DNA from 4 places in the Bradyrhizobium sp. IC3123 genome. Region 3 is predicted to be linked to each of the others. Evidence: predicted binding sites of a transcription regulator. Region 3 holds the regulator's gene; each other region holds the start of a gene.
The links. The regulator LexA, encoded in region 3, represses DNA repair genes until DNA is damaged. The targets are predictions, from matches to a motif close to TGTTCNNNNTGTGTTCNG.
Positions count from the first base shown of each region.

Region 1: I6F20_RS23305 (YifB family Mg chelatase-like AAA ATPase) is a predicted target of LexA. The motif match lies at 2,566-2,583, and genes of this name have one in related genera.
Region 2: recA (recombinase RecA) is a predicted target of LexA. The motif match lies at 2,738-2,755, and genes of this name have one in related genera.
Region 4: I6F20_RS18315 (ImuA family protein) is a predicted target of LexA. The motif match lies at 2,881-2,898, and genes of this name have one in related genera.

Region 1 is NZ_JADYVF010000007.1:143,365-148,287, forward strand. It holds gene I6F20_RS23295 (ATP-binding protein) at 1-165, opposite strand, end outside; gene I6F20_RS23300 (hypothetical protein) at 394-861, opposite strand; gene I6F20_RS23305 (YifB family Mg chelatase-like AAA ATPase) at 970-2,508, opposite strand; gene I6F20_RS23310 (PilZ domain-containing protein) at 2,737-2,982, shown strand; gene I6F20_RS23315 (tetratricopeptide repeat protein) at 3,063-3,860, shown strand; gene I6F20_RS23320 (CpaE/TadZ family protein) at 3,980-4,923, opposite strand, start outside.
Region 2 is NZ_JADYVF010000001.1:68,039-72,961, reverse strand. It holds gene gcvP (aminomethyl-transferring glycine dehydrogenase) at 1-333, shown strand, start outside; gene I6F20_RS00400 (hypothetical protein) at 463-1,458, opposite strand; gene recA (recombinase RecA) at 1,558-2,646, opposite strand; gene I6F20_RS00390 (hypothetical protein) at 2,963-3,163, shown strand; gene I6F20_RS00385 (hypothetical protein) at 3,320-3,490, shown strand; gene I6F20_RS00380 (DUF2798 domain-containing protein) at 4,066-4,317, opposite strand; gene I6F20_RS00375 (hypothetical protein) at 4,556-4,744, shown strand; gene I6F20_RS00370 (hypothetical protein) at 4,775-4,923, opposite strand, start outside.
Region 3 is NZ_JADYVF010000001.1:929,346-934,268, reverse strand. It holds gene I6F20_RS04635 (HAD family hydrolase) at 1-335, shown strand, start outside; gene I6F20_RS04630 (hypothetical protein) at 494-697, shown strand; gene I6F20_RS04625 (molybdopterin molybdotransferase MoeA) at 919-2,127, shown strand; gene lexA (transcriptional repressor LexA) at 2,304-3,005, shown strand; gene I6F20_RS04615 (hypothetical protein) at 3,391-3,825, shown strand; gene I6F20_RS04610 (GAF domain-containing protein) at 4,043-4,923, shown strand, end outside.
Region 4 is NZ_JADYVF010000005.1:147,608-152,530, forward strand. It holds gene I6F20_RS18305 (error-prone DNA polymerase) at 1-539, opposite strand, end outside; gene I6F20_RS18310 (Y-family DNA polymerase) at 536-2,131, opposite strand; gene I6F20_RS18315 (ImuA family protein) at 2,028-2,816, opposite strand; gene I6F20_RS18320 (putative DNA modification/repair radical SAM protein) at 2,979-4,214, shown strand; gene I6F20_RS18325 (UdgX family uracil-DNA binding protein) at 4,214-4,923, shown strand, end outside.

The sequences.
Region 1 (4,923 bases), on a different contig from region 3:
GTGGGGATCGTAGCCGGAATTGTCGGACCGGCTGCCGGAGACGAAACCATAGGCGCCGCCGAACGTCGCCGAGAAGATCATGAAGGAGCGGATCGCGAAAGCGAGCCTCGGATGCCGTCGCCTGAAACGACGCATGCGCACCTTGATCCGGAACGTCCGACCCATCGCAACCGACCCTTGCCTGAAACCCCGCCGCCGCGTGCGACGATGGCCCGCCGACCTTGCGAACAAATTGCGGCGGTGGCGCCGCCTCCGAACAGGGTTGACGAGACGTTAACGGGTCAGAGCATGATCCGGACCCGAAGGGCCGCGTTAGCGAAAAGTGTGCAGCGGTTTTCCTTCGCGACAAACGCGGAACGCGTTTGCGCGGAGATCATGCTCAAACACAAAGCTCTAAAGCGATGCCGCTTGGAAGCGGCCATGGCCGCCGCGGGCGCCGACGATCAGCGCCGCCGCCTCGCGCGGCGAGAACGTCTTTGAGCGCACATAGATGCGGTAATCCGCCGGTCCTTCGCTGGAGAGATAGACCACCTGGCCGCCGTCGACCGGCTGCGCGGCGATCGAGACGAGACGCGTCGAAGGGCTGGCCTGGCAGGTGTCAGGCTCGGAGCCGAGGCCGTCGTCGACCACGGCAAAATCCGCGGCGTCGGCATCCTCGGTGATCTGGACCCGCACCGTTGCCCGCGCGGGATCGTCGGTGAAGGCGACATGCACGCCGGCGGTCCAGAACAGCGAGGTGAGCTCGACCGATGTGTCGCCCAGCGCGATGCAGGGATGCGACACCGATCCGATCTCGGCGCGGGCGAACACCGCAGCCGCCAACAGGGGAACAGCCGAGGCCAGGAACTTGAAACGCAACATGACGCTCTACTCGCTAGGCCCCGGGAACTCACAACCGAAACGCGTCGGGCCTTATGGTTTGCAGAGCGTAAAGGAAAGTCGTTACCGCCGGGTTGATGCGCGGAATGATCAAGCCAGCTGGCGCACATCCTCCGCGAGTGCGCGGTACGACAGCGCTTCGGCGAGGTGCAGCCGGCCGATCTTGTCGGCATGGTCGAGGTCGGCCAGCGTGCGCGCCACCCGCAGCACGCGGTGATAGCCGCGCGCCGACAGGCGCATGGTCTCCGCGGCGTCGCGCAGCAGCTTGGCGCCTTGCGCATCCGGCTTTGCGATCTCCTCCAGCACGGAGGCGGGGGCTTCAGCATTGGTGCGGACATGGGGCAGGCCTGCATCCGCATAGCGCGCCAGCTGGATGTCGCGCGCCGCCGCCACGCGGGCGGCGACCTCAGCTGATCCTTCCGACGGCGGCGGCAGGATCAGGTCGGCGGCGGTCACCGCCGGCACCTCGATGCGCAGATCGATGCGGTCCATCAGCGGACCGGAGATGCGCGCCTGGTAATCGCCGGTGCAGCGGTCGATGCGGCCGCGCTTGCAGGCATAGCCAGGCTCGAACGCATTGCCGCAGCGGCAGGGATTCATCGCCGCGACCAGCATGAAGCGGGCAGGGTAGGTGACGCGATGATTGGCGCGCGACACCGCGACCTCGCCGTTCTCCAGCGGCTGGCGCAGCGAATCCAGCACGCGCGGATCGAACTCCGGCAATTCGTCGAGGAACAGCACGCCCTGATGTGCCAGCGAGATCTCGCCGGGCTTGGCGCGCGCGCCGCCGCCGGTGAGCGCGGCCATGCTGGCGGAATGGTGCGGCGAGCGGAACGGGCGCCGCGCCGTCAGCGCGCCGCCTTCGATCTCGCCGGCGACCGAGGCGATCATGGAGACCTCGAGCAGCTCGCTCGGCGACAGCGGTGGCAGGACCGAGGGCAGGCGCGCGGCCAGCATCGATTTGCCCGCGCCCGGCGCGCCGATCATGAGCAGGTGGTGCCCGCCGGCGGCCGCGATCTCGAGTGCGCGCTTGGCGCTTTCCTGGCCCTTGATGTCGCGCAGGTCGAGGGTCGAGGCGGCGGCCTCGTGCACCTTCGGCGTCGGCCGCGACAGCACCTGGGTGCCCTTGAAATGGTTGGCGATCTGGATCAGCGAGTGTGCGGCAATGATCTGGATGTCCGGGCTCGCCCACGCCGCCTCGGAGCCGCAGGACGCCGGGCAGATCAGTCCTTCCTCGCGCATATTGGCGCCGATCGCGGCGGGAAGGACGCCGGCCACCGGCGCGATCGAGCCGTCGAGGCCGAGCTCCCCGAGCACGGTGAAGCCGGTCAGCGCATCCGGCGGGATCGCACCGATCGCGGCCATCAGCCCGAGCGCGATCGGCAGGTCGTAATGGCTGCCCTCCTTCGGGAGGTCCGCCGGAGCCAGATTGACGATGATCCGCCGCGCCGGCAGCGCCAGCCCCGAGGCGATCAGCGCCGAGCGCACCCGCTCGCGCGCCTCCGACACCGCCTTGTCCGGCAAGCCGACGATGGCAAAGGCCGGCAGGCCAGGCGCGACCTGCACCTGCACGTCGACCGCGCGGGCCTCGATCCCCTCAAAGGCGACGGTAGAAACCCGCTGAACCATGCCGAACCAGCCTGCCCATTGCTGCAATTAGGGGTAGCAGAGCGCGGCCGTTTCCGCAAGAACAATACGGGAACAATCGCTTGGCGGCCGGTCAAATCCTAACCAATCGTAAACGCAGCCCAGACACTACGTCTCGAATGCCGCCTTCTCTCCTCAGCACATTCCAACGAATGTCCGCTACTCCTAGGGCTGCGGGATGGGCCGTGGTCTAACGGGTGAACAGTTCAAATGCTTGCAAATCGCCGGAGAAGCGAACGTCGGGTGTGCAGCCGCCTCGCCAAGATCCATTTTGGCGCGGGCTCGCTGCCGCGGGATTGCACGATCACGGACATTTCGGATGGCGGCGTGAAAGTGGTGGCGGAATTTCTGGAAGTGCCGCCGCAATTCACCATCATCTTCGCGCCTGATTATTCCCGCCAATGCCGCCTGCGCTGGCGCATCGGCTGCGAATTCGGCGCCGAGTTCGTCGACTGAACCTCAACAGGCGCGCCTCCTTAACGGGACTTTAGCGTTAATGGGTAAGCATCTCTGATCAGTTGCCGAGTGATCAGAGTATGCCCAAGCGTTCGTTCCTCGCCTTATCCCCGGCGGGATATCTGTGTTCCGCCGTCCTGATCCTCGCCCTCGGCGGCTGTCAGACGGCCGGCATCGACGACGTCACCGGTGCGCTCGGCGGCAAGCGGGAGTCCGCCGCCAGGTTTGACGGCAAGTCCGACAGCAAGGCCGACCCCACGCCGGAGATGGACGCACTTCGCGAGCGTTATCGCGCCAAGCCGAGCGATCCCGCCATTGCTCTCGAATACGGCAAGGCGCTGCGTGGCAGCGGCCAGCGCGCGCAGGCGGTCGCAGTGCTGGAGCAGGCCGTGCTCGCCCGTCCTGGCAACAAGGCGCTGCTCGCCGGCTACGGCCGCGCGCTCGCCGACAACGGCAATTTCCAGCAGGCCTTCGACGTCCTCGGCCGGGCGCATTCGCCCGAGGATCCCGATTGGCGCATCCTGTCGGCGCAGGGCGCTGTGCTCGACCAGCTCGGCCGCAACGAGGAAGCCCAGCAATATTACGCTGCGGCGTTGAAGATCGTGCCGAACGAGCCGACCGTGCTGTCCAATCTCGGCCTGTCCTACATGCTGCAGAATAATCTATCGAAGGCCGAACAGGTGCTCGGCCGCGCCCATCAGCGCAATCAGAACGATGCGCGGGTCCGCGCCAATCTGGCGCTCGTGCTGGGATTGCAGGGTCGCGAGGCCGAGGCCGAAATCCTCGTCAAGGCAGATCTGCCGCCGGACCAGGCCGCGGCCAAGGTCGCGGCGCTGAAGCAGCTGCTGGCGAAAAAGCAGCAGCGGGCGGACAGGTAGTCCGCCCTAGAGCATGATCCGGACCCGAAGGGCCGCGTCAGCGCAAAGTGTGAAGCGGTTTTCCCTCGCGACAAACGCGGAAGGCGTTTGCGCGGAGATCATGCTCAAATAAGCCGCGCCTACGACGCCTTGCGATGCGGGGCCGAGCTGCGTCCTGACTTGCCCTTCAGCTTCTTCAAAAGCGGCTCGAGCAGCGAGCGCTTCGGCTTCTTCACCTCGCCGCGGCCGGCGAGGCGGTTCGCCATATTCTGGAACAGAACGGTGGTGCGGTGGGTCCTGGAGACCTCCGCGATCATCTGGCCGTTATTGGCCGCGGTCGAGAACAGTTTCGAATCGAACGGGATCACCGCGATCGGCTGGCTCTCCATGGTCTTGGCGAAGGCCTTGACCTCGATCTCCGCACGCTTGTGCATGCCGACCTGGTTGAGGCAGTACAGCGGCGGCCGGTCGTTCGGTCGCGCCGCCTTCAGCACGCTCAGCATGTTCTTGGTGTTGCGTAGATTGGCGAGATCGGGCTCGGCCACGATCACGATGTCGTCGGCGTTCACCAGCGCGCGCCGGGTCCAGCCGGACCATTGATGGGGCACGTCGAGCACGATGCAGGGCGTCGTCATGCGCAGCGTGTCGAACACGGCATCGAAGGCTTCAGCACCGAAATCGTAGACGCGGTCGAGCGTGGCGGGCGCCGCCAGGAGGCTGAGGCGATCGGTGCATTTGGCGAGCAGGCGCTCCATCAGCGCCGTGTCCGGCCGGTCCTGCGACAGCACCGCGTTGGCGATGCCCTGCACCGGATCCTGGTTGTAGTCGAGGCCCGCGGTGCCGAAGGCGAGGTCGAGATCGATCACGACGGAATCGAGCGAGAGATCGCGGGCGATGGTCCAGGCCAGATTATGCGCGACGGTGGACGCGCCGACGCCGCCTTTGGCGCCGACCACGGCGATGACGCGGCCGGTGATGATGGCTTCCGAGGCCGAGAACAGGCTGCAGATCGAGCGGACCACGTCGATGGTTTCGACCGGGCCGACCACGTAGTCGTTGACGCCGCGGCGCACCAGCTCGCGAT
Region 2 (4,923 bases), 860 kb from region 3:
CTGATGATCGAGCCGACCGAATCGGAATCCAAGGCCGAGCTGGATCGTTTTTGCGACGCCATGATCGCGATCCGCAAGGAAATCGCCGAGGTCGAGGCCGGTCGCTTTGAGATCGCAGCCTCGCCCTTGCGCCACGCCCCGCACACCGTGCACGACATCGCCGACGACGATTGGAAGCGCGCCTACACCCGCACGGAGGGTTGCTTCCCCGACGGCGTCTCGCGCTCTGACAAATATTGGTGCCCCGTCGGCCGCGTCGACAACGTCTATGGCGACCGCAACCTCGTGTGCTCCTGCCCGCCGGTGAGCGATTACGCAGAAGCTGCGGAGTAGGATGTGCAGGGTGGGTTAGCCTCGCGGCTGCGCAAAGCGCAGTCCGCGACGCGTAACCCACCACTTCTGCGTCCGCTGAACCGAACGGTGGTGGATTACGCCTTCGGCCCTACGGCACTGCGTGCGCCGCTAGGGCGCAATCAACAACCGGCGCTCGCCATCCCACCGCCAAAGCCGTTCATTGGTGAGCAGCGTGCCGCCCCACCAACGTCGAATCGGATTGTGGCGACGGAAATCTTCGCGGCCTTCCAGAACCGCTTTGCCAAATTCAGTCAGCGACAACCGGCTCCGACGATAGGCGGCGTTGCGACCTCGCGCATCGTGCGGGGCGAGCGTCGCGAGTTTCGGATCGAGACCTGCGACCGCCGGCATCGGGCCCGACGCAAGCCCTTCGAGCAACGGACCCAGCTCCCACTGGTCGAACACGCGCGTTTCGAGCAGCCCGCCCGGCTGAAACAGTTCTTTTGTACGGTTGTGCCCCCTTGCAATCAGCTCGATAAGCCGCGCCTCCGTCGCGCCCAATCCGGTGATTGGTGACGGCAGTTCAGCTAGCAACGCTTCCAGAGCCGGCTTCAGGAAAGGTAGCCTGGGTAAATCCCTTGTCAGCAACCCGAAGCAAAGTTCAGGCGTCGGCGCCCGATACGCCTCCCAGGCCATGTTGGCTATCTCGAAGTCGCACTCTGCGATCTCCGATTCCCGCACCGTACGATCGCGAAGTTGCGGGCCGTCCGCTTCGCGCAGATCGAAATTGACTCGTCGCAGTCTAAGACAATGGGTGATCGATGGATGGGACCGCAAATAGTCCAGGATCCAGATCAGTTGCAATTGACTGTTAGGCTCAGGGTCGAACCACAGCTCGATGAACTCGACGCCATAGGTCTCGCAAAACCAAACCAGGCCAGTCTCCTTGTGCGCGAGACCGGTCTGAGGCAACCGGCCAACAAGATCGGACCACCGCACCTCCGGATCGCCCCTGTAATAGCCTCCCGTAAGATAGTCCTCGAGGTGGTGCGACGTAGGCAACGGCCCCCAAACGAACCGAAAGATCAACGGGACGACCATGTCAGCACGACCGGCATAGGTGAGACCAACGCCGGACGAACTAGTCAGAATCACACGCTTCATCGTCGACGCGCCCTCACGCAACACGAAACGGGCACCGAAGACGTCGGCAACTCAACGTCCTCAGTGCCCGCTCCTCGCGAAAAATTTTCGCGTTAGGTCTTACTCGTCCGCCGGCTCCTCGCCGTCGGCGTCGCGCTCCGGCGTGCCGGCCAGGATCTGCTCGGCGATCAGGCCGGAGTTCTGGCGGATCGCGGTCTCGATCTTGGCGGTGATGTCGGGGTTGCCTTTCAGGAACGCCTTGGCGTTCTCGCGGCCCTGGCCGAGGCGCTGGCTGTCATAGGAGAACCAGGCGCCGGACTTCTCGACGATGCCGGCCTTGACGCCGAGATCGAGGATCTCGCCCATCTTGGAGACGCCCTCGCCGTACATGATGTCGAACTCGACCTGCTTGAACGGCGGGGCCAGCTTGTTCTTGACCACCTTGACGCGCGTGGTGTTGCCGACCACCTCGTCGCGCTCCTTGATCGCGCCGATGCGGCGGATGTCGAGGCGGACGGAGGCGTAGAATTTCAGCGCATTGCCGCCGGTGGTGGTTTCCGGCGAGCCGTACATCACACCGATCTTCATGCGGATCTGGTTGATGAAGATCACCATCGTGTTGGATTTGTTGATGGAGGCCGTGAGCTTGCGCAGCGCCTGGCTCATCAACCGTGCTTGAAGTCCCGGCAGCGCATCGCCCATCTCGCCCTCGAGCTCGGCCTTCGGCACCAGCGCCGCCACCGAATCGACCACGAGAACATCGACCGCGCCCGAGCGCACCAGGGTGTCGCAGATCTCCAGCGCCTGCTCGCCGGTGTCGGGCTGCGAGATCAGGAGCTCGTCGATGTTGACGCCGAGCTTGCGGGCATAGACCGGATCGAGCGCGTGCTCGGCATCGATGAAGGCGCAGATGCCACCCTTCTTCTGCGCTTCCGCCACCGTATGCAGCGCCAGCGTGGTCTTGCCGGACGATTCCGGCCCGTAGATCTCGACGATGCGCCCCTTGGGCAGGCCGCCGATGCCGAGCGCGATATCGAGCCCGAGCGAGCCGGAGGACACCGCCTCGATGTCCATGGAGCGGTCGTTCTTGCCGAGCTTCATCACCGAGCCCTTGCCGAACTGCCGCTCGATCTGGGAGAGCGCGGCGGCCAGAGCTTTACTCTTGTCCATGGAGGATCCTTCGACGATACGCAGGGCAGTTGCGGACATTGGGTCGTGCTCCTTATGGCGAGGATTCGCGTGAGGGACAAACGGTTGCGAGGCAGCTCGGCGATAAAAGCAATGTACCCCATTTGTTCTAGGTTCGCAATATGTTCTTTTGCCCGATTTTGACTGGACCAGGAGACAACGGAGCTGGTCGAACCGGCCATGCTGGACGTCACGCCGTCCGCACTGCGTGCACAACTGAACAGACGCGGATCCATTTCTGGATCCTAATGCATCATCACCGCGCGGACCCTGGCCACTATCGGTGATGAGAACGCTGACCTCGCGCTCCCGCCTCCTCGCAAGGAAAGAGCGCGCCATGTTGAAGCGACGACGTTTCAAGCAGCAACTGACCCTTCAGGACCGGCTGTCGGCATGGGTGAAGCAGGTCCGCGAGCAGGCGTCCAAGCTACCTCCCGGGCCGGAGCGGGACGCGCTGCTCAAGAAGGCGCGCCAGGCCGACGTTGCCAATCATCTGAACGATTGGGTCAAATCGCCAGGGCTGCAGCCGCCGAAATAGCCGGGCCTGCGCCGGGTTCCTCGAAGCGAACATGACCGGGATCAACGACGCGCGACCGGGGCGCCGTCATGTTTCCGTAATCCTACGGCACCGAACCTTTTCGCGGTCTCGGGCCTTCTGTGGGGATGGGACCGCAACTTTTGGGGATCTCTGGTCATGACGAACAACGACACGCACCACGACACGCTGAGGCGAAAGCCGCTGCTGGACGCCGCCCACGAGGAGATGGTGAAGTTCGAGCGCAAGGAAAACGAGTTCCGCAAGAAGGACCGCGAAGAGCGCGCCGCCGAGCTCCGTCTGCCGCTGAACGAGATCAAGGTTCATTAGGCACTGCCAGGACCGCCGTCCGGAGCGGGCCAGGCCCGCCCGCGATGCGGCACTCCGCTCTGTTCCTTGCCCGGAACCCCCGATCGGTATCGCCGGTCGGGGCGCCGCGACCGCGGATGCACCAGGTAGCTAAATACTACCAGCAACCCCTTGGCGAAGCGATGAAATCGCCAGGACCCCTACTGTGCATGGGGTTGTTTTGCCACTTTTGAGAGGCAAGGCGCGCCGGCGCCTTCGATAGGACGGCCCAGCACGTCAGTTCCGTCTGCAGCAGCGCCTGCTAGAGCACCGCCAGCAGAACCAGACCTATCACCAGCACGACGAAGCCAGCCGCCGTCGCGGCGGCGAATGACCGCTCTACGTTATCCATATGATGCCACCCCGTTTCCGGTGCGCCACGTTTCCCCCATGGCTGCGCCGAACGGATAAAATCTTGCCGACGGGTGTGTCCGCAGTGGTGCGGACGGATGTCGAAATTGGGACCGGTACGGGGCCAGTGTGCGGCCTTTCGATCGCGCACCTGCCGGCGGTTCGCCTGTCAGGCTGTCGTCAGCCAGCCGGCTAGGGTCGCCCGGCTACCGGCCAGCGCGGGGCTCCTGCTCCTCCTGCGTCAGGCGCAGCGAGAAGGCGCGGATCGCGGGCGCCGCCAGCAGCACGACCGGCAGCATCGCGGCCCATGCGATCAGCCAGGACACCATCCAGTGCCGCACGAAGAGCATCGGGCTGCCGGCGGGAAAGCTGGCGATCCCCGCCGCGATCAGCGAGGTCAGCCCGGACTGGATGATGCCGAAGACGAAATGCGAGTAGCGGCGGGGAATGCCGAGCATGAGGCGCCCATGGTTGCTTGCCCGCGAGTCGGGCAAGCAAGGCACATGCCGTTAACCTAAAGCGGATCCGGCGCCGCAGGTTGGAACCGCGGCCTGCCGAACGCACCCCGGCCGGGCTCCAGGAACTTTGTTCATGGTCGGAGAACCACGGAGGCCGCGGGCGACATTTTTCTTGCCTGCGGAATATTGCGACGACCAACATGTTTGCAGGCATGAGGGTGAATCGTGGGAGGTGACCATGAATCACAGGGGCGTCGAGTTCACCATCGCCAAGACGGCGATTCCCGGAATCTGGCAATGGCAGTTTCGCATCGGCGACCGGATCAAGACCGGCAAGACCGAGACCCGGATCGACCTGCTGGCGATCCGGCGCGTGCAGCTGCGCATCGACCGCGAGCTGAAGGCGATCGGGCGAAAGACGGCCTGAACCGTTTCGCCCTCTGCGCCATAGCGCGCGTCAGTCGGCGCTGGGCAGCCGACGCATGGTGAACTCGATATCGCCGCCGGGCAATTCGCGCCAGGTCTCGACCTCGCTCATATAGCCGGCCTTGGGGTAGCGGGCGAAGAAGGCCTGCGCCCGCTCCCGTGCCGCCGCCCGCGGCAGCG
Region 3 (4,923 bases):
ATATCGCCGAGCTGCTGCCGCGCGCGGCGAAGCAGATGCCGCTCTACGCCTTCTCCAACACCAATCGGCCGCACGTCAACCATTTCTCGAAGGAATATGCCGGTCTGCTCGGCCATTTCCGCGAGCTGTATCTGTCCTCCAGCATCGGCCTGCGCAAGCCGGATGCCGAGGCCTTCGACCATGTCGTGGCGGCGATCGGCGTGCCGGCCGAGCGCATCGTGTTCTTCGATGACCTCGCCGAGAACATCGAGGGAGCACGGGCGCGCGGGTTGACCGCCGTGCATGTCACCTCGCCGCGTGATGTCGGGAACGTATTGAAAGCACTGGGGATCTGAGCCGCGGGAAAGCCCGGAGCGCGCTCACTTGCCGGAACAAAAACCGCTGAAAATGTGGAACCTGATCACTTTGTGCATTTTTATACAGAGTTCCGGGAACGGAATACCACCCTTCGGACTCATGAGTCCGTTGGGACTTCTACATTGGACTGATCGACGTGCTGGGCAAGACCTATCTCACCAAGCAAGCCTCTCTCCTGCTCGAATTCGCCAGAACCACCTCGGATTCTGACCTCTCCGCCAAGCTGATCAGCAAGGCCGCCGACCTAAAATCCCAGGCGGACCCGCTGCCGGACAAGGATCAGGGTCCCAAGCCGCCCGACGTCGCGGACATCAGTCCGGGCGATCCGACGGGGCGTTGAACGATGTTGGCCGTGGCGCTCGTCATTCTCGTCCTTGCCATGGCAATCCTCGTTCCGGTCTGTCTCGCCTTCCGCATCATGCCGCGGCGGAGTTGAGCCGACCTCCTCCACCCCCTGCGACCATGCAGGATAGATCATCCCGCGTGCTGCTTTGCCTCACGGCTGCACTCGGCTAGAACTCTCGCCGCCCATTGACTGATGTGCTCAGCAGGAGTTCGCCCGTGGCCCTGATGCCGGTTTCTGACGCGCTTGCTGCGGTGTTGGCCGGCGTCGAGCCGCTGGCTGAACAGATGGTTTGCCTCGACGAGGCCTACCATCGTGTGCTCGCCCGCGATGTCGCGGCGCGGCGCACGCAGCCGCCGGAGGCGATGTCGGCGATGGACGGCTATGCCGTGCGCACGGCCGACGCGGCATACGATTCGAGGTTGACCGTCGTCGGCGAGGTCGCGGCGGGCCGGCCGTTCGCGGGAAGCGTCGGCCCCGGCGAAGCCGTGCGGATCTTCACCGGCGGCGTCGTTCCCGACGGCGCCGATGCCGTCGTGATCCAGGAGGACACGGCTGCCGACGGCAAACATGTCACGATCAAGGAAGCCGCCATTTTCGGCCGGCACATCCGCCCTGCAGGCGTCGACTTCCGCGAAGGCGACGTGCTGCTGCGCAAGGGAATCCGCCTCACCGAGCGCGATCTCGCCCTCGCCGCCGGAATGAATCATCCGCATCTCGCCATCATCCGCCGCCCGAGGGTTGCCGTTCTCGCCACCGGCGACGAGCTCGTGATGCCGGGCACCACGCCTGGTCGCGGCCAGATCGTCTATTCCAACGGCTATGCCCTGCATGCGCTCGCCCGCAGCGAGGGCGCCGAGACCATCGACCTCGGAATTGCCGCCGATACGCTGGAGGCGACGTCCGCCGGCATCCGCCGCGCGCGCGAGAGCGGCGCCGACATCCTGATCACGACCGGCGGTGCCTCGGTGGGCGACCACGACCTGGTCCAGCAGGCGCTCAAGGGCGAAGGCATCGCGATGGCGTTCTGGAAGATCGCGATCCGGCCGGGCAAGCCGATGATGCACGGTCGGATAGGCGCGATGCGCGTGATTGGCCTGCCCGGCAATCCCGTGTCGTCCTACGTGTGCGCCTTCCTGTTCATGGTCCCCTTGATTCGCGCCCTGTCGGGCCGTTCAGCGATTCATCATCGGCGCGAGCGCGCCGTGCTGGGCCGCGATCTCGCCGCCAACGACCAGCGCGAGGACTATCTGCGTGCGCGGCTGGAGGAGCGCGACGACGGCACGCGCGTCGCCCTTCCGGTCAGCCATCAGGACTCCTCCCTTCTTGCGAATCTCGCTGCGGCACAGGTACTTCTGGTGCGCGCACCGTTCGCGCCGAAGGCCGAGGCCGGCACGCCTTGCGAGGTGCTCCGGCTGCCCGTCTGAGCCGCCCAGCCACACGCATTCCGCGAGCTTGGCCGCGTTCACCATAAATTAAGCAGTTGCGGAACACATATCGAACATATAGTGTCCGTTCATGATTTGTTTCGAGGATGTAGCGGCTTAGTGCCGGCTTCATCGTGTCGGAATCGAACGACATCAACCGGGGGACTTTGGTCGAGATGTTGACGCGCAAACAATACGAGCTTCTGCGATTCATCAGCGAACGTCTGAAGGAAAGCGGCGTGCCGCCGTCCTTCGACGAGATGAAGGATGCGCTCGACCTGCGCTCGAAGTCAGGCATCCATCGCCTGATCACTGCGCTCGAGGAGCGCGGCTTCATTCGCCGCCTGCCCAACCGTGCCCGTGCCATCGAGGTGATCAAGCTGCCCGAGCTCCAGGCCGCCGCCGGCAATCGCCGTGGCTTCACCCCGAGCGTGATCGAGGGCAATCTCGGCAAGGTGCGCGCGAGCTCCAGCCCGCCCGCGGACGAGGGCGAGCGCCCCGTCGCGGTGCCCGTGATGGGCCGCATCGCCGCCGGCACGCCGATCGAGGCGCTGCAGACCCGCAGCCATACCATCAGCGTGCCGCCGGACATGCTCGGCTCGGGCGAGCACTACGCGCTCGAAGTGCGCGGCGATTCGATGGTCGAGGCCGGCATCCTCGACGGCGACATGGCGCTGATCCAGCGCAACGAGACCGCAAATACCGGCGACATCGTGGTGGCATTGATCGACGACGAGGAGGCCACGCTCAAGCGCTTCCGCCGCCGCGGCGCCTCGATCGCGCTCGAGCCCGCCAATGCCGCCTACGAGGTCCGCATTCTTCCGCCGAACCGCGTGAAGATCCAGGGCAAGCTGATCGGGCTTTACCGGAAGTACTGATACGGGAAACATCAAGCGCCGCGCGCGTTTCGATCGGCATCGGCGATCCAGGATCGGAGCGGATACTTGTCCGCTCCGGCTGGACGGTTTCTCTGGTTCTGCGCCGGCTGTCCGGTCCATCTTCCCGCGCGACATTCCCCCGCGCAGGCGCGCAGCCATTTCTGCTTCGCCGGTAGAGTTGTGCCGGCAGTGCTGATAGCTCCGGCCGAATGCAAGGACGCGAGGTTTGTTCCTATCGAATCCGGGAAAGATAATGTGATCGCGCGCTGCGGACGCGAGCCGCAGATTTGCCCATAACCGAGCAGAGCGTTGTATGCTTCCACTCTGATAGAGGCCTGCGCCTCGAAAGAGACGCGGGTCGCTATCCCAGCATGAGGAGCACCCGATGTGTGACTACAGCCTGCATGCCGTCGCGACGCGCCCCGCCGAAGTCGGCGAGACGATCGTCACGACAACCTTCCGCGGCACCTCGACGCGCGGTTTCGCTTCCGAAGCCGATCCCTCCGTCGCGGTCTGTCTGCTGCCGGGGACGGAGCTCGCTTTCGCCGACAATGTCCGCTACGACAACCGCTGGATCTGGACGCGCACCGTGAACTCTCGCGTCGGCAAGTTCGGCAAGATCGACCCGCACATTCCCGATCGCCATCATGACGCGATCGAATTCCCCGACGGCAAATACGTGCTGGTGACGCAGCTCGTCGAAGGCCAGCGCGCGACCGTGCTGCAATTGCCGGTGACGCAGCCAGCCCCCGAGCGCGAGCACAAGCCGCAGATCGTCGCCGACACGCGGCCCACGATCACGCGCCTGCCGATCGGCTGACGCCCTTCGGCCGACAGGCCGAGCCCGGGATTGAAATTGCCATCGCCGGCCGAGGCCGGCGAGCCCGGTAAGTTTGTGTTTCAGGACATTCGATCGGCGAGCCCACCGCCGCGCCTCGTCGTCGCACGAAGTTTGGGCCGTGCTGCCCGCATTTTGAACGTCCGCTCCGCAGCCAAATGACCGATGCTGTCGTGGTTTGAGGCGGCGGACACGCTCGATGAAGACCTTCATTCGCGTCGTTGAACTTTGGGTACCCGACCGGACGCGCATGCGGCTGGAATTCGGCGGCGGCCTCTACGACGATGGGCTGTCCGCGTTCAAAGCCGTCAGCGAAGAGCTGCACTTCGGATATGACGAGGGACTTCCAGGCAAGGCCTGGGCCTGTGGCCACCCCGTCATCCTCACGAAATTCGCCAACTCCTATTTCAAGCGGACCGATCAGGCCGCTGCGGCCGGCCTCACCTGCGGCGTGGCGGTGCCGGTGTTCGCGGGCGAATTCCTGCAAGCCGTGCTGGTGCTGTTCTGCGGCGACGACGAGGCGCATGTCGGCGCGATCGAACTCTGGCACAACGATCCTGATCTCTCGCATGAGATGGGGCTCGTCGATGGCTATTACGGCACCGCGGACATGTTCGAATTCAACTCCCGCCACACCAGATTTCCGCGCGGCTTCGGCCTGCCCGGACGCACCTGGAAGGCGGGCCTGCCGCTGATCATCAAGGACTTGCACGACGCCAAGAGTTTCCTGCGCTGGGAGGACGCCGCCAAGGTCGGGATCAATCTCGGCGTCGGCGTGCCCTACCGAACCGGTACCGACCAGACCTGGGTTCTGACATTCCTCTCCGCGCAGGCAACGCCGATTGCACGACGCTTCGAGATCTGGGTCCCGAACGAGGACCGTTCGGCGCTGGTCTTTCGCGCCGGCGATTGCAGCGCGCAGACCGACCTCGCCGCACGCTATGCGGCGCAGTCCATCGCCAGGGGCGAAGGCAGCATCGGCGGCGCCTGGGCCGCCGGCATGCCCGCGCTCAACGACGATCTCACCTGTGACGGCTCGATCGCCGGCTCCGAAGCCTGCGCAGCCGGGCTGAGCCGAAT
Region 4 (4,923 bases), on a different contig from region 3:
AGCCGCAAGAGGCGACGCTTGTCGTCGCCGCGATAGAGCAGGCTCGCCGCCAGCCACACGCCCTCGGCACGGCTCGCCTTCAGCTTTGCGAGGACATCCAGCGCCCGCGCCAGCTCGAGACGATGCGGCAGCGTCAACACCAGGAGCTGGCCTTCCGAGAATTCCAGGAGATCGTCAAGCCTGAGATGACACTCGCCCTTTTCGATCCGCGTGATGTCATCGCCACGCTTGCCCCTCGTCAGGAGCTGGCACAGCCGGCCATAGGCCGCGCGATCGCGTGGATAGACCAGGATGTCGGGCGTGCCGTCGATGAAGACGATGCGGGCGCCGATCAACAGTTTCGGCTTGTGCAGCACCTCGTCATTGTCGAGCTCGTTCCAGGCGCGCACCACGCCGGCGAGCGTGTTGTGATCGGCAATGCCGATCACCGGAATTCCTAAAGCGCTCGCCTGATGCACATAGGCGCGCGGATCCGAGCCGCCGCGCAGGAAGGAGAAATTGGTGGTGATGCCGATCTCGGCATAAGCGGGGCTGTTCATGCGAAGAGACCATGCACATACCAGCCGGGAGACGCCGGCTTGCCGTCACCGTCGAACACCTCGCCTTCATAGAGACCGTCGCGAAAGATCCAGAAGCGCAGGCCCTCGGCATCCTCGATGCGGAAATAATCCCGTGTCAGCTGCTTGCCGTCCTGCCGCCACCATTCCATCGCGATGCGCTCGGGCCCCTCGACCCGCACCACCGCATGCAGTGCCCGCCGCCAGGTGAATTGATGCGGCGGGCCATCGGGCACGGTCGCGAACGGCACCTTGATCGGCTCCGGCTTGTCGAACAGCCGCAAGGGACGCAGCGGCGGCTCGCTCGCGACGCGCGCCGGCCATTCGGCCTGCATGGCAGCAGCGAGATGATGCTGCGCCGATGCGGCCAGCACCGCGCTTTCGGGGATGTGGGTATCCTGCGGCAGGTGCACGACGACACGCCTACCGCCGATCCGCGCGGCGATGCGGTCGATCAGCGCCGCGAGTTCGTCATTGTCGTGGACATGGGCATCGAGATCGCGCTGCTCCTGCACCACGATCTCGGTGCGGCTCGCCGACAACCGCACCATGTCGAAGCCGAAACCGGGATCGAGGGGATCGGCGAGGGCATCGAGCCGCTCGCGGAACAAGCGGTCGACCACGGCGCTTCGCGTCACCGGACGCCCGGTCTCGACCGTAATCGTACGCACCACACCATCGGTGCGGAAGAACGCCGCTTCAAGCCGCCGCGCGCCTTTGCCCTGCTTCTCCATGGACGCGATCAACGTGTCGGCGAGCCGCGACAGCGTCATCGCGATCATGGTGTCGGTTGCGATCGGCTCGGCAAAGCGCTTCTCGACGATGTAATCGGGCAGCGGTTTGCGCGGGCTGATCGGCGCATCACCCTGCCCCAGCGCATGGGCGAGCAGCGTGGAGAAGCGCGCGCCGAACCGCGCCGTGATCTCGGAGGCGCTGCGCGAGGCGACGTCGCCGATGGTCTTCAGCCCGGCACGGCGCAGGCCGGTGGTGATGGCTTCACCCGCACCGAGCGCGGAGACTGGAAACGACCTGATCGCCTCCGCCTCGCCGCCATCGGCCACAATGGTGCCGGATACCTGCCGCGTCAGCGTGCGGGCGCAGACCGAGGTGCCCGCGATCGCCGCGCTGACGGCAAAGCCTTGCCGGTCGAGCGCCCGGACCAATGTCCGCAACAGCGCGGCCTCGCCGCCGAACAAATGCGCACAGCCGGTGATGTCCAGGAACAGCCCGTGCGGCGGATCGAGCGCCACCAACGGCGTGAAGCGGTCACACCAATCGGCGATATCGCTGAGCGTCTTCGCATCGGCCACGGTATCGGCGTCGAACACACGCAAGTCCGGGCACATCGCCCTCGCATTGGCCAGCGGTTGGCCGATATACAGGCCGAGGCGCTCGGCGGCCTCGTCCAGCGCATGGATCACCAGCGCATTGTTGTCCTTGATGACGACAATGCTCGGCTCATGGTTGGTTTTACCCAGCCCGGCGCTGCCAAGGAACCGCTGGATCCTGTCGATGGGCAGGCGCGGCAGCCACAGGCTGAGGATACGTCGACGGTTCACTGAACTGGCACTCATCACAATTCCATTCCATGATCCACCGGCCGCAGGGGCCATGACGATTGCGCAAGAGCTCGGCATCGAACACCGGCGCGCCCCAGGCACTCCACACCGAGTCCGGCGGCGAATGCGCCGCACGCAGCATCCATCGTGTCTCCGCGGTCGAAGGCAGCGGCTGCGCGGCCATCCGCAGCAAGAGGCCGGTGACACCGGAGCCTTGCGCGGCCAGCGTCAGCTTGCGGCTCGCCACCAGATCGAACTGCCTGGTCTCGCCCCAGAGCTCAAGCACGACGGCGCCGAGCGCATCGCAGGCGAGCGCATCGGCCGAGGTGCGCAACGCGCTCTCGACATCGGCGGCGCGCACCATCACCACAGGGCGCGGATCGAGGCCGAGCTCGGCAAGCCCACTCATCGACAACGCACCGGTTTCGAACTCCGAAAAATCCTGCCGCACCCACAATAGCGGCCGGCACGCGCTCACGCGTCGCGCAAGGCCCATGACAAAGCCCGTCGCGGCCGCGCCCTGACGCCCCTCACAAAACACCTCGTGGATCGCCGCGCGCGCGAGCCCGCCCTTCAGCGCGGCGTCGGCCGCGCCATGGCCGAGCGCGATGCGATCGCGCGGATGCACGACCTCCGCCGTCTCGATGCGCTCGATCTGGCTACGCAAGGTCGCAAGCGCGCTCATACGTGCGCCGCTCATGCTCGCCGCTCCTCAGAGGTGATTGCCGATGGCTCTCAAAAAGAGAACCAGCGGCTGGCTCATTTGTTCATGATATGTTCTAATATAAAGCTAACGGCGCCGGCAGAGTCAATCGAATTGGCGCATCCAAAGATTCATGAGTGGAATCAAAGAGATTCAAACATGGACGTACAACGCAAGCTGGAGATTCTGGCGGACGCCGCCAAATACGACGCATCCTGCGCCTCCAGCGGCACCGAGAAGCGGGATTCCACCGACGGCAAGGGCATGGGCTCGACCGCGCCGGGCATGGGCATCTGCCATTCCTACGCGCCGGACGGACGCTGCATCTCCCTGCTCAAGGTGCTGCTGACCAACGCCTGCAATTACGATTGCCTCTATTGCGTCAACCGCGCCTCCTCGAACGTCCCACGCGCCCGCTTCACCATCGACGAATTGGTCAAGCTCACGCTCGACTTCTACCGGCGCAATTACATCGAGGGCCTGTTCCTCTCCTCCGGCATCATCCGCAGCCCTGATTACACGATGGAGCAAGTGGTGAGCGTCGCGCGAAAGCTGCGCGAGGAGCATCATTTCCGCGGCTACATCCATCTGAAGACCATTCCCGAGGCCGACGACGCGCTGATCGCCGAGGCCGGCAAATATGCCGACCGCCTTTCGATCAACATCGAGATGCCTGAGGAGACGAGCCTGCAGCAATTCGCGCCGGAGAAGGACGTGCGCGCGATCCGCCGCACCATGGGCCGGCTGCGGCTGAAGCTGGACGAGGCCGAGGAGAGCCGCAGCGCCAAGACGAAGGCCAAACCGCAGCGCTTCGCGCCCGCCGGACAAAGCACGCAGATGATCGTCGGCGCAGATAGCGCCTCCGATCACACCATTCTCCACACCAGCGCCAATCTCTACGGCGCCTACCGGCTGCGGCGCGTCTATTACTCCGCCTTCAGCCCGATCCCCGATGCCAGCCGCGCGCTGCCCCTGCGCGCGCCGCCGCTGCTGCGCGAGCACCGGCTCTACCAGGCCGACTGGCTGATGCGGTTCTACGGCTTCGACGTTGGCGAAATCGTCGACGACAGCGCGATGCTGCCGCTCGACATCGATCCCAAGCTGGCCTGGGCGCTGCGCCACCGCGACCGCTTCCCGCTCGACGTCAACCGCGCCAGCCGCGAGGAGCTGCTGCGCGTTCCGGGCTTCGGCACCAGGACGGTCGAACGCATCATCGCGACGCGGCGCACCACCACGATCCGCCTCGCCGATCTCGCGCGGCTGCATGTGCCCCGCAACAAGGCGCTGCCGTTCATCGTCCTCAGCGATCACCGCCCCTCACCGCATCGTCTCGATGCCGCCGGGTTGATCGAACGGTTCAAGCCGAAAGCAACGCAACTGGGATTTGGCTTCTGATGCAGTACATCATGCTCGACACCGAAACCGATTTCGACGGCTGGCGCAAAGCCGCGCGCAGCCTCGTGCTCCATCACGTGCCGCCCGGCGCGGTCACCTGGACCGTGCAGGGCCACGAAGCCGAGCTGTTCGCACCGTCCTCGCCGTCTCCGATCCTCGAGGTGAACGACGGCACGTTCACCGTCTCGGCAAAATTCGTCGAGCTTGCCAAGGCGGCGATCCTGCATCGCGACGGCGAGCGCTTTGCGATCCTCTATCGCTTGCTGTTCCGGCTGAAGGAAAATCACGATCTCATCGAGGTCGCGACCGACCCCGATGTCGCGCTTGTCACGGCCATGGCGAAAGCGGTCTATCGCGACGAGCACAAGATGCATGCCTTCGTGCGCTTCCGCGAGATCGGCCGGGAACGCCAGGCGCACTACGTCGCCTGGTTCGAGCCGGAGCATCACGTCGTCGAGCTCGCCGCGCCGTTCTTCGCCAAGCGCTTTGCCGACATGCCCTGGTCGATCCTGACGCCGGACCTCTGCGCGCATTGGGACGGCCATGCGCTCTCGTTCACGCCGGGCGTCAGCAAGAGCGAGGCGCCGGGCGAAGACCGGCTGGAGGAAACCTGGCGGCGCTACTATGCCAGCATCTTCAATCCGGCCCGGCTCAAGGTGAAGGCGATGCAGGCCGAGATGCCGAAGAAGTATTGGAGGAACCTGCCCGA